Regions from separate parts of the Asticcacaulis sp. SL142 genome, predicted to be linked through region 1. Evidence: predicted binding sites of a transcription regulator. Region 1 holds the regulator's gene; each other region holds the start of a gene.
The links. The regulator LexA, encoded in region 1, represses DNA repair genes until DNA is damaged. The targets are predictions, from matches to a motif close to ATGTTCNCNANNTGTTCT.

Region 1 (3,145 bases):
GCCGGGGCAGGCGATCCGCGGTTTTATGATTCTTAATCAACCCTCCCGCCCCTTTATGCCGGGGGGATATGATTTTGCCCGCGCGGCGTGGTTTGATGGTTTGGGCGCGGTGGGGTTTGTGCCCGGTAAACTGCATATCGCAGACCAAACTCAACCGCCATTCAGGTTATCGCTGTTGATGGGGCTCAATAGCCTTCGCTGGACGATTACGCAAAACCTGGTCAATGATTTAACAGGTAAATTTCCAGACGGGCAGGCGTTAGGTGGTTTTGCGGCGGCCTTGGTGACGGGACATCAGGCGTATTTGTCACCGCGTATGGTGCAGGACATGCGTGATTCCGGATTAGCGCACATACTGTCAATATCAGGTTTGCATATGGCAATCGTCGGCGGTTTTATATTTTTCGCCAGTCGGGCTTTTATGGCCATGATACCAGTGCTGGCCCTGAATTTCCCGATTAAAAAATGGGCGGCGGGGTTCGCGGTTTTTGGGGTGCTGGCGTACTTAGCCATATCGGGCGCACCGGCACCAGCCATACGTGCGGCCGTAGTGGCTATCATCGTTTTTATAGCCATCCTGGTTGATCGCCGCGCTTTGAGTTTACGGTCATTGGCAATCGCTGCGGTAATTGTACTGTTGTTGATGCCTGAAGCGGTTATTGAGCCCGGATTTCAGATGTCATTTGCCGCTACAGCCGCCCTTCTGGCACTGGCAGAAGCCCAGAAACCGATAGTCAAGGAAATCAGTGTGCCATGGGGTGTCAAAGCACTTCAGAACTTAGGGCGTGCTATTTGGCTGTCACTGATGGCGTCACTGGTGGCGGGTGCAGCCACGACGCCGTTTTCCCTGCATTATTTCAACCGCATCAGTGTTTACGGGATGATATCAAACCTGCTGTCATCGCCCATATCGAGCTTTATATTAATGCCTGCCTTAGCGTTATGGACGGTTTTGCAGACCACGCCGTTTAGTGCGCCGTTCATGTACATAGCGGGCTTCGGGCTGATGTTGACCGATAAGATATCGGCCTGGACCGCTTCTTTGGAAGGCGCCGTCAGAGTTATGCCCAGTGCCCCTGATTATGTGCTGTTGATTTCATTCGCGGGCATACTGTGGCTTTGCCTGATGCGAGGACGTGTCCGCTGGATTGGGTTGATTGGCGCTATCAGTATAATCGTGTGGCCGCGAACATACCCGCCGGATGTATGGGTTGATCCTCAAGGTGCCAATGCGGCCATACGGAGCGGAACGACAGCTTACGTTTTACGGCCAAAAGTTAAACAATATGGCTACGAACACTGGCTACGGCATTACGGGCTGGTTGATGATCGGGATCGTGGATTATCGGGCAACTATGACTGCAAGGGATTGTTGTGCGTGCCCAAACCCCAGGCTGTTCATAAAATTGGCTTTTGGTTTGGAAATAAACCTCCTAAATCCGAAGCTCTGATGCGTTTGTGTCAATCCAGTGACCTGATTATCTCCCGTGCGGCCATCGCTGAGTGGCCTCAAGCCTGTGCTAAAATCAACCGCATTGATAGGGATGATCTTGCGACGCTTGGGGCGCTGGAACTTACTCGGCAAGGCAATCAGTGGAGAATAAACGGCAGCGAAATGAGGCGTGGAGATCGACCGTGGGTGCGTTAATGGTACTTGCGCAACAGGCCGACCAAACGTCCCTGAACCGCTACCTCATCGGTATTATATATGCGGGTTTTATAGGCGGGATTTGCGGCCTCCAGCGCAATCGAAGCGCCCTTTTTCCTTAGACGCTTTAAAGTCGCGGTATCGCCGTCAACAAGTGCCACGACAATTTCGCCAGATTGCGCTGTATCGGTCTTTTTGATGATGACATAGTCACCGTTTAAAATACCGGCATTGATCATGGAGTCGCCTTCGATCTCCAGAATATAATGCTCACCGGCCCCCAGCATCGCTTCCGGTATGCGTAAACGGTCACGCTCTTGCCCCATAGCTTCGATAGGCACACCGGCGGCAATTTTACCGAGCAATGGCAGTTCACGACCGTCTTCCAGAACAGGTTTCGCTGCGGCTTGAGGTTTTGAGCCCTCGACCACCTGCGGGACAAAATTCTGGCGTCCTTTAGGTGGTGCGGCGGTTGTCGCCTGATCGGGAAGTTTAATGACCTCAAGGGCTCTGGCCCGATGCGCCAACCTGCGAATGAAGCCGCGTTCTTCAAGCGCTGTGATCAGGCGGTGGATGCCTGACTTGGACGCCAAGTCCAACGCTTCTTTCATTTCATCAAAAGAAGGCGAAACACCACTTTCCTTAATGCGTTCATGAATGAACATTAAAAGTTCGCGTTGTTTGGTCGTCAGCATATACCACCTGTGGGTTCTGTGTTCACCCAGACCGCAATGGCATCGGCGTGAACAAGTCATGAACTTATAACAGATGTTCTGTAAGTGTTCCAGGTTAATGTCAAGCTAACGATAAAAGTTTTTTTGCGGCCAGTGTTACATCGGTTTGACGCATGAGGCTTTCCCCGACCAACATGGCGAAGGCACCTGTGGCTTCAAGGCGTGTGACATCATCGACCGTAAATATACCGCTTTCGGCCACCAGTATATGCTCCGGTGACACCATTCGGGATAAAACCTCAGTGGTTGATATATCAACTTCAAAATTTCTTAAATTTCTATTATTTACACCGATAAGATTAGACTTAAGTTTAAGGGCACGGCTCATCTCATGGGCGTCATGAACCTCAACCAAGGCATCCATTTTATAGTGATGTGCCGCCGCTATCAGATCGGCCGCCAGAGCGTCATCCACCATCGCCATGATGACTAAAATAGCGTCGGCCCCGTAACTGCGGGATTCGGCGACCTGCCAGGCATCGACGAGAAATTCTTTGCGTATACAGGGCAGGGTTACAGCCGCTCTGGCAGCAATAAAATGCGATTCGTCACCCATAAAGCTGGGGGCATCCGTCAAAATCGATAAGCAGGACGCGCCACCTGCAGCATAGGCGCGTGCCAATTCAGGCGGATTGAAATCTTCACGGATCAAGCCTTTTGACGGGCTGGCTTTCTTGATTTCCGCAATAAGACTTAAACTACCGGGACGTTTATCAGCCATTAAGGCGGTCGCAAACTCGCGGGGCGCGCCTGCGCCTTGAAT
Region 2 (3,145 bases), 1.8 Mb from region 1:
GCCCTGTCGGTGCGCTCGCGCCCGGCCCGCGTTGGCCGCAACCCGCGCACCGGCGAATCCGTCAACGTCCCCGCCAAGCATGTGCCCTTTTTCAAAAGCGGCAAAGAACTGCGTGAGCGCCTGAACCTGAGCGGCGACGACAACGAATAATCATAGCTGCCATTAGTTTAGCGAACCGCTGAACCTAACGTCCGAAATTTATAACTTCAAAGGATGCCGGTTGTGAGCATTGTCTCTGAATTCAAAACCTTTCTAATGCGCGGCAACGTCATCGATCTGGCGGTCGGTGTGGTCATCGGCGGCGCGTTCGGTAAAATCGTATCCTCGCTGGTCGACAATATCATCATGCCACCGATCGGGATGCTGACCGGTGGCGTTGATTTTTCCGAGCTTAAGTGGGTGTTGAAACCCGCCGCCGGTGATGTGGCGGAAGTTGCCATATCCTACGGCCTGTTTATCAACACCCTGATCCAGTTCGTCATTATTGGCGCGGCTATCTTTATGATCATCAAGGCGATCAACCGCCTGATGCCACCCCCGCCGCCGCCCGCCGTGGTGGCAGGACCTACCGAACAGGAACTTCTGGCCGATATTCTGGCGGAACTGAAAAAGAAGTAAGCCCCGGCTGAGACTATAAATTTAAAAGCCCGCGCCGTCATTGCGCGGGCTTTTGATTGGCCTATATAAAAGCTTAAACTAAGAGGTGTGTTATGAGCTTGCGCGTCGCCATCCAGATGGACCCGATTGAAAATATCAATATCGCGTCCGACACCACCTTTCTGCTGATGATGGCCGCACAAAACCGGGGCCACAGCCTCTGGGTATACGATCCCGCCCACCTCTCGCTCGAAGACGGCAAGGTCTATGCCCGCGCCCGCAAGGTCACCCTGCGCCCCATCAAGGGCGATCATGTCAGCGCCGGTGACTATGAAACCCTGAACCTGCACACCGACATAGATGTCGTGCTGATGCGCCAGGATCCGCCGTTTGATATCGCCTACATCACCGCCACCTACCTGCTCGATCGCATCCACCCGCAGACTCTGGTGGTCAATAACCCGACCGCCGTGCGCGATTGCCCGGAAAAGCTGTTCGCAACCGCCTTTGACGGCCTTCAGCCCCCGACCCTGATCAGCGCCGATCCGGTCGCCCTCAACGCCTTTCACGAAAAGCATGGCGATGTCATTCTAAAGCCCCTGCATGGCGCGGCCGGTTCCGGCATCATCAAGCTCAAAGCCGGTGACCGTAATCTTGATGCCCTGATTGAATTGCACGCCTCGATCAGCCGGGAGCCGCTGGTCTTACAAAAATTCATCCCCGCCGTAAGCCTTGGCGATAAGCGCATCATCCTTGTCGATGGCGAAGTTGTCGGTGCCATTAACCGTGTCCCCCCAAAAGATGCGGTACGCTCCAACCTGCGCGTGGGCGGCGTGGCCGAGCCCGTGCAATTAACAAAACGTGATCTGGACATCTGCGCTGCCGTAGGCCCGGTGCTCAAAGAAAAAGGTCTTATGTTTGTGGGCCTTGATGTCATCGGCGATTACCTGACCGAAATCAACGTCACCTCACCCACGGGCGCGGTACAACTTAAGGCGTTTGAGGGGGTTGATGCCGGGGATATTTTGTGGGATCGGATAGAACAGAAACGCCTCCCCACCTGACCTTAAATCGTTATCCGTAAGCCCTATTGGGCACGCCCTAAACGGCGCATGGGCTTTATTGCGCATTTGTTCATTTTTTGTTCTTGATTTGTCTTTGAGAATATGATGAGCTGTGGATAAGTTCTGCGTTTGATTCCACACTCCCCGCATAATTATTCCGTAAAAGGCATTTCTACATGCGCGTAACTACCATTGCCTTTGAAGGGGCAGAGGCCCGCCGGGTCGAAGCCGAAATTCAGCTCACCGGCGGACAGGTAGCCTTTTCCATCGTCGGTCTGGGGGATAAGGCCGTCGCCGAAAGCCGGGAGCGGGTGCGTGGGGCCTTTGCGGGACTGGGTTTAGGGTGGCCGGGTAAGCGTATCGTCGTCAATCTGGCGCCTGCCGACCTGCCCAAGGAAGGCTCTCACTTCGATCTGCCCATCGCTTTGGCGCTGATGTCGGTCATGGGCATTATCCCGCAGGACGCGCTCGATAACTATGTCTGTGTCGGTGAGCTTCAACTCGATGGTTCCATCGGGGCTATCACCGGTGCCCTGCCCGCCGCTATGGCCGCCTCAAGCTTTGGTATGGGACTGATCTGCCCTGAAGACAACGGCCGCGAAGCCGCCTGGGCCGGTGATGTGCCTATCCTTGCGCCGCGGTCGCTGATTGCCCTGATCAACCACTTTAAGGGCCATAGCCTGCTGTCGCGGCCTGAACCGGGTGAAATTTCACTACCTTCCAAACCGATGGACCTCAATGAGGTCAAGGGTCAGGAACTGGCCAAGCGCGCGCTCGAAATCGCTGCGGCGGGCGGCCATAATCTGTTATTTGTGGGTCCACCGGGATCGGGCAAGTCGATGCTGGCCCAAAGGCTGCGGGGCATATTGCCGCCTCTGACCTCACGCGAATTATTGGAAACCTCGCAAATCTGGTCGATGGCAGGCCTGTTGAATAAGGGCGAACTGACGCGCGATCGTCCGTTCCGCGCCCCTCATCACTCGGCCTCTATGGCGGCCTTGACCGGCGGCGGGATGCGCGCCAAACCCGGCGAAGTGTCCTTGGCCCACAACGGGGTGCTGTTTTTAGATGAACTGCCGGAGTTCTCACCACAGGCGCTGGATTCTCTGCGTCAACCGCTGGAAACCTCCGAAATTGTGGTGGCGCGCGCCAATAATCACATCAGATATCCCGCCCGAGTTCAGCTTGTCGCCGCTATGAACCCCTGCCGATGCGGTTATGGCGGCGTCGGCAAGGGCGCGTGCGGTAAGGCTCCAAAATGCCTGCGCGATTATCAAGGCCGAGTTTCCGGCCCGCTGATGGATCGCATCGACCTGCAAATCGATGTCCCACCGGTGACGGCCGCCGACATGGCCCTGCCCCCGCCGGTAGAAGGCTCAAAAGAGGTCGCCGCGCGCGTGGTAGCCGCCCGCGAAGCTCAAATCAGGCGCGCAGAACAGCTTGGGCTATCATCCGACAACACACTTAATGCCACGGCTTACGGC
Region 3 (3,145 bases), 1.8 Mb from region 1:
GGTCACGATCAGGATCATATTGATGACTGGGCGCGCCACTGGATCACCGCCGGCTTTGACGCGCTGGAAAAAATGGTGGCACGGCATGGACGCGGCTTTTGCTTTGGTCCGACCGCGACCTTTGCCGATTGTTACCTGATCCCGCAGCTCTATTCCGCCCGCCGGTTCGGGACCGATCTGAGCTCCTATCCACATCTTCTGGCCGTCGAGGCAAGGGCATCCGAATATGAAGCGTTAAGACTGGCCCACCCGTCCGTGCAACCGGATGCCGATCCGGCATGAGTACAAACCTGACTGAACGCTTAACCTCGACGCCCGCCGGCATTGCGCTCGGTCCGCTTGCGCAAATCCCTGACGGCACTGCGCGTAACTATGTGCTGACAATCGGGGACGCCTATTTCCACGGCTTTATTGTGCGTCAGGGCGAGGCGGCTTTTGGCTATGTTGATACCTGTCCTCACGCCGGCCTGCCACTGGCGCAGGCGCCGGATCACTACCTGACGTCCGGCGGCGACCTAATCATGTGTTCCTGGCACGGCGCCCTGTTCAAAATCCATGACGGCGCCTGCATCGGCGGGCCGTGCGCGGGCGCAAAGCTTACACCCTGGCCCCTAATTGTGCGTGACGGTGAGCTATATACGGCTTGACAAGTCCCCGCATAATTTGCCCTTAAGGACAAAGACGTCATACCTGTTTCGGGAGATACCCTCATGCTTAAGCCCGGCGCCCACCAACCCGGCACCCGCCTGACCCCCTCCGATGAGGTTCAGTTCTTCCTGCACCCGCATCCGCGTTCGCCTTTCTCTGAGGCCGTGCAGGTCGGCAACGTGCTCTATATCTCTGCCATGATCGGCCTCGACTCTGAGGGCACACTGGTCGAAGGCTTTGAGCCGCAGACCCGGCAGACCCTGTCGAATCTGGCTGAAATCCTCGGTAAGTACGGTCTGGGCCTTGAACATGTCTTCAAGGTCACGGTGATGATGACCGATATGACCAAGTGGGGCGAGTTCAACAAAATCTACCGCACCTATTTCCACCCCTCGCGTCTGCCGGTACGCACGGCGTTTGGCGTGGCGGGTCTTGCGTTCGACGCGATGGTCGAGCTTGAGGTGCAGGCCTATATCCCGACCTCGGCTGAGGAATAGTCCGAACCGCCGACCGGCTTGCAAAGCCCGAATTTTCTGTTATGTTCTATATTTGTTCTAAAGCGTTTTCCCATCAAATGATGCCATTTGATGGATCAGAAAGAGCGACAAATAATGGAACAGGAAGATGGACGCTGCCTTAAGAAAAATCATTCACGTCGATATGGACGCTTTTTATGCGTCGGTCGAACAGCGCGATAACCCTGACCTGCGCGGCAAGTCGGTGGCCGTGGGCGGGGTGCGCGAACGGGGTGTGGTGGCCGCGGCGTCTTATGAAGCGCGCAAATGGGGGGTGCGCTCTGCCATGCCCTCGGTGACGGCGCGGCGCAAATGCCCGGAACTGATTTTCGTGCCCCCGCGTTTTGAGGTGTACCGCGCCGTTTCCAACCAGATCCGTGAGATTTTCGCCGCCTACACGCCGCTGATTGAGCCTCTATCGCTGGATGAAGCCTATCTGGATGTAACCGAAAATCTGAAAGCCATGCCCACGGCCACGGAAATTGCCCAAAATATCCGGGCCGAAATTCTGGCCATCACCGGCCTTACTGCCTCAGCCGGAATATCCTACAACAAATTTCTGGCCAAGATGGCGTCCGACCAGAACAAGCCCAATGGCCAGTTTGTGATTACCCCAAAGACTGGCCCAGCCTTTGTCGAAGCGCTCAAAGTCGGCAAATTCCACGGTATAGGCCCTGCAACCGAGGCCAAAATGAACCGGCTCGGCATCTATACCGGCCTTGACCTCAAGGCCCAGACCCTGCCGTTTTTGCAGCATCATTTCGGGGTTTCCGGCCCGTACTATTATGGTCTGGCGCGTGCGATCGATCATCGCCGCGTCAAGCCCGACCGGGTGCGTAAATCGATCGGGGCCGAGAATACCTTTTTTGAGGATATCCACAGCTTTGAGGACGCACAGATGCGCTTGACCCCCATTATCGATAAGGTCTGGCGCTACGTCGAAAACCACGACACCCGCGCCCGTACGGTCACGCTCAAGGTCAAGTTTGCCGATTTTCAGCAGATAACCCGCTCACGCACCGGCACCACCCTCATTGATAGCCGCACCGATGTGGCCGCCACCTGCCATGACCTGCTGACAGGCGTGTTTCCGATAATGAAAGGTATACGCCTTTTGGGGGTGACCCTGTCGTCTCTGGATGACGACAGCCAAAACGATGACGCCCCCGCACCAGCGCAAATGTCGTTAGCGCTTTAGGCCGTAAACTGTTAAAGACCGCACTCATTTTTGTATGTGTGTGCGTGTCATGACCCCTCCCCTTACCCCGGCAAAGCCTGAACCGTCATTCAGCGAATTTGTGGCCATGATGGCCGCCTGCATGGCCCTGACCGCACTTGGGGTTGATACCATGCTGCCGGCCCTGCCCCTCATGGGCATTGATCTTAAGGCCGAAAGCCAGAACCATCTGCAGTGGGTGGTCGTGGCCTTTTTCTCCGGTGCGGGCGCGGGTCAGCTTTTGTTCGGAACCCTGTCGGACTGGCTGGGGCGAAAACGCGTGCTGCTGTTCGGGATCCTTGCCTATATTATCATGTCTGTGGCCGCCGCTGCCGCGACAGAGTTATGGGCGCTGATATTGCTGCGCTTTCTGCAAGGCATTGCAGCCGCGTCCGCCAGTGTCGTGCCGCGCTCAATCGTGCGCGATCGCTACGCCGGATCGACCATGGCGAAGGTCATGTCGATGATCTATGTGGTGTTCCTGCTGGTGCCAGTACTGGCCCCCAGCCTGGGCCAGGTCATTCTGTTTGTTCTGCCGTCGTGGCGGGCGATTTTCCTTATTCTGGCTGGTGCCGGTATCATTGTGGCCCTGTGGATCTGGCGTCGGCTGCCGGAAACCCTGCCTGTGGAGCGCCGCAATCCCCCCAATCCGGCGCACCTGAAGCGCGTCAGCGCGTTCATCATTACCGAACGCACGTCCTTATGCTACAGTCTGGCCATTACCTTCATGACGGCCACCATCGTCGCCTATATTTCGCTGATGCCG
Region 4 (3,145 bases), 190 kb from region 1:
CCAGCCCCCGACCCCCGGCCCGGCCCGACCGGCACACCATGAGATTTCCCCCACTTGATAAAGTCCGAAACGATCAGAAAATAACCCGGAAACCCCATATTTTGGATCACGCCAATTTCGCGTTCTAAACGATCCCAGTAATCCTGCTCAGGAAATGCAGGCTTCACCTCGGTCAATCTCTGCTTAAGCCCTTCCCGTGCCTGAAATGCCAGTTCTTCAGCCTCGTTACGGCCATCACCTGTGTCAAATCTTGGCAGAATCGGATCACGTTTAGCCACCAGAAATGCGCATCTCTTGGCAATCTCAAGCGTGTTGTCACAAGCTTCTGGCAGATCTTTAAATACCTCACGCATTTCACTTGCGGGGCGCAACCAATGATCTTTAGTTACCTTACGCCTGTCAGATACCCCCATGAACGTGCTATCAGAGATGCACAATAAGGCTTCGTGAGCCTTGTAAAGATCTGCGCTACCAAAATAGGCATCATTAGTCGCCACCAACGGAATATCATGGCCATAAGCGTATTCAACAAGCCCAGCCTCAGCCATGCCGCGCTCAACACCGCCCATACCATAACCAGTATCATGCCGCTGAAGCTCAATATAAAATCGGTCACCGAAAATTTCATGCATAGCTTTAAGAGCGACGCATGCTTCATCGGGTTTATTTTGCTTGAATAGTGGATCGACCGGGCCATCAGGCCCGCCCGATAAAAGTATCAACCCTTGGTTATAGGCCGCAATTTGATCCCACGTAACATGAGGTTCTTCGATGCCATCTGACTCGACATAGGCAACCGAAGATAAATGACACAGATTGAGATAACCCCGCTCATCTTGAGCCAGCAGAACAACCGTAGGAATACGCGCCCACTTCTCGGTCAAACCGCCGCCAATACCTTTGACAGGTAGGGCACAACCAATAATTGGCTGCACTCCGACGTCCTTACAGGTTTGGGAAAATTCAAGCGCACCGTAGAGATTACAGCGATCGGCAATCGCAATCGCTGGCATTGAAAGATTTTGCGCCAGCTTGCCCATATCATAGGCCTTTATGGCCCCTTCAAGCAGAGAGTAGGCTGAACGAACCCTCAGATGAATAAATCCGGTCTCGCTCATATTCGTCTCCGCCAGAGGTTTGCTTAAGGTGAGATTACCCGATTCACGCTACCAGCATAGACAATTGGCAAACAACCCACACAAAGCCAGCGACCGATGCAAAGGACAGCAAATTATGTAATGTCGAAACCATTTTCGCACTCCGTTAAATTCATGCTTTGTTCTATATTCCCCATTTGTTCCAAACGCAAATAAATTATGCACATAACAGGAACAAAAATAACAATGCATTGATTTTAAGAGATTAAATTAAACGGAACCCGTGGACAATTCCGTGAGTTTTCCGTTCTGAATGGTCACAACCCGATCCATATGTCTGGCGAGTTCCAGATTATGGGTCGCAATCAGTGCCGCGACCTGCTGATGACGAACCGTTTGCTTCAGCGCCTCAAAGACCTGTTTCGAGGTATCCGGATCGAGGTTACCCGTGGGCTCATCGGCCAATAACAATCTGGGACTGTTGACCAAAGCCCGCGCAATCGCCACCCGCTGCTGCTCACCGCCAGAGAGTTGTGCGGGTTGATGGTTCAGGCGCTCGCCCAAGCCTACCTGCTCAAGCAAAGCCTTGGCGCGCGCCTCAGCCTCACGCACAGACCGGCCCAGAACTCTCTGAGGCAGTGCCACATTGCCCAGAGCGGTAAACTCAGGCAAGAGATGGTGAAACTGGTACACAAAGCCGATTTTGGTCAGTCGTGCCCGCGTGCGCAGCTTATCATTGGCGCGAGTAAGATCTTCACCATCAATAATTAATTGCGCTTCTTCGGAGGTTTCCAGCAAGCCAACGCAATGCAATAGCGAAGACTTCCCTGAACCGGACGGCCCAACAAGACCAACCACTTCACCCGCATAGAGATCAAGATCGACATCTTTGAGCACTTCAAGTTGCGCGCCTTCGGCAACATTATAAGTGCGGTTCAGGCCACGCAACGACATGACAACATTTTTATTACTCATAACGTAGCGCCTCTACGGGCTCCAAACGGGCGGCCCGCATCGCTGGCGGCAAGGTCGACAAACATGCTGCCAACAAAGACCAGAACACCACAAACGCCACTTCGGCAGGCTCAATCTTGGCCGGAATATAGGACAGGTAATAGACGTCCGGGTTGAAGACTTTAGTTTGAGTCACGAACTCAACAAACTGCTGTATCGGACGAATAAACATACAGAAAACCACACCTAGCATAACCCCCGCTATGGTTCCGCCTGCGCCCAAAGTAGCCCCCGACAAGAAGAATATTTTCATAATCGAAGACCTGTCCGCGCCAAAGGTGCGCAGTATCGCAATGTCTTTGCCCTTATTCTTTACCAGCATGACAAGGCCGGAAATAATGTTCATGGCCGCAATCGTGACGATCAGGCTTAGGATCAAGCGCATGACGTTGCGCTCGACCTGAAGCGCGCCCCATAGTGAGGCATTGCGTTCCGTCCAGTCCTGAACGATCCCGCCCTGACCCGCGGCGTTTACGATCTGGGGGCGGATGGACTGGATCTGATATGGGTCAGTGACTTTGAGTTCAAGCGCGTCCCACTCCCCTTCTCTGTCGAAGAAAAGCTGGGCCTGTTCGATCGGCATATACACAAAGGACGCATCAAGCTCACTGACACCTACTTTGAAAACACCCGCGACCGTATAGGTTTTACGGCGTGGAATGGCGCCAAACGCTGTGGATGTCCCCGGCGTCAAAAGGGAAAGATCATCGCCTGGGCCCACGCCCATATCGCGCGCCATGCCGTCACCGATCAGGATATTGTCACCGCCATAGTCGCCCACACCGAAATCCTTGATGGAGCCTTCGGTGATGTTTTCGACGACAATGGGTGTTTCTTTAAGGGTTTTGGCATCGACGCCGCGGATATAGGCCAGACCAGCCACGCCCTGAACATTCTGCGCCATGCCCGGAGACTGCACGAATGGCGAGACCTGCGTCACACCCGGCACGGCCTCAAGACGCTTGACCATGTCATCACGATGACCAAAATCGTTGATCGCCATGCCACCGACATAGGCGTGGCCGTTGAACGCC

Region 2: a site for LexA is predicted at 1,728-1,745, ahead of OVA03_RS10800 (YifB family Mg chelatase-like AAA ATPase). Genes of this name have one in related genera too.
Region 3: a site for LexA is predicted at 1,187-1,204, ahead of dinB (DNA polymerase IV). Genes of this name have one in related genera too.
Region 4: a site for LexA is predicted at 1,284-1,301, ahead of dnaE (DNA polymerase III subunit alpha). Genes of this name have one in related genera too.

Annotation. Positions count from the first base shown of each region.
Region 1 is NZ_CP113061.1:574,203-577,347, forward strand. It holds gene OVA03_RS02610 (ComEC/Rec2 family competence protein) at 1-1,648, shown strand, start outside; gene lexA (transcriptional repressor LexA) at 1,645-2,343, opposite strand; gene trpC (indole-3-glycerol phosphate synthase TrpC) at 2,444-3,145, opposite strand, start outside.
Region 2 is NZ_CP113061.1:2,375,207-2,378,351, forward strand. It holds gene OVA03_RS10785 (integration host factor subunit beta) at 1-150, shown strand, start outside; gene mscL (large-conductance mechanosensitive channel protein MscL) at 223-618, shown strand; gene gshB (glutathione synthase) at 711-1,661, shown strand; gene OVA03_RS10800 (YifB family Mg chelatase-like AAA ATPase) at 1,838-3,145, shown strand, end outside.
Region 3 is NZ_CP113061.1:2,487,421-2,490,565, forward strand. It holds gene maiA (maleylacetoacetate isomerase) at 1-282, shown strand, start outside; gene OVA03_RS11280 (Rieske (2Fe-2S) protein) at 279-647, shown strand; gene OVA03_RS11285 (RidA family protein) at 711-1,145, shown strand; gene dinB (DNA polymerase IV) at 1,273-2,361, shown strand; gene OVA03_RS11295 (multidrug effflux MFS transporter) at 2,411-3,145, shown strand, end outside.
Region 4 is NZ_CP113061.1:767,383-770,527, forward strand. It holds gene dnaE (DNA polymerase III subunit alpha) at 1-1,118, opposite strand, end outside; gene OVA03_RS03515 (ABC transporter ATP-binding protein) at 1,368-2,072, opposite strand; gene OVA03_RS03520 (lipoprotein-releasing ABC transporter permease subunit) at 2,065-3,145, opposite strand, start outside.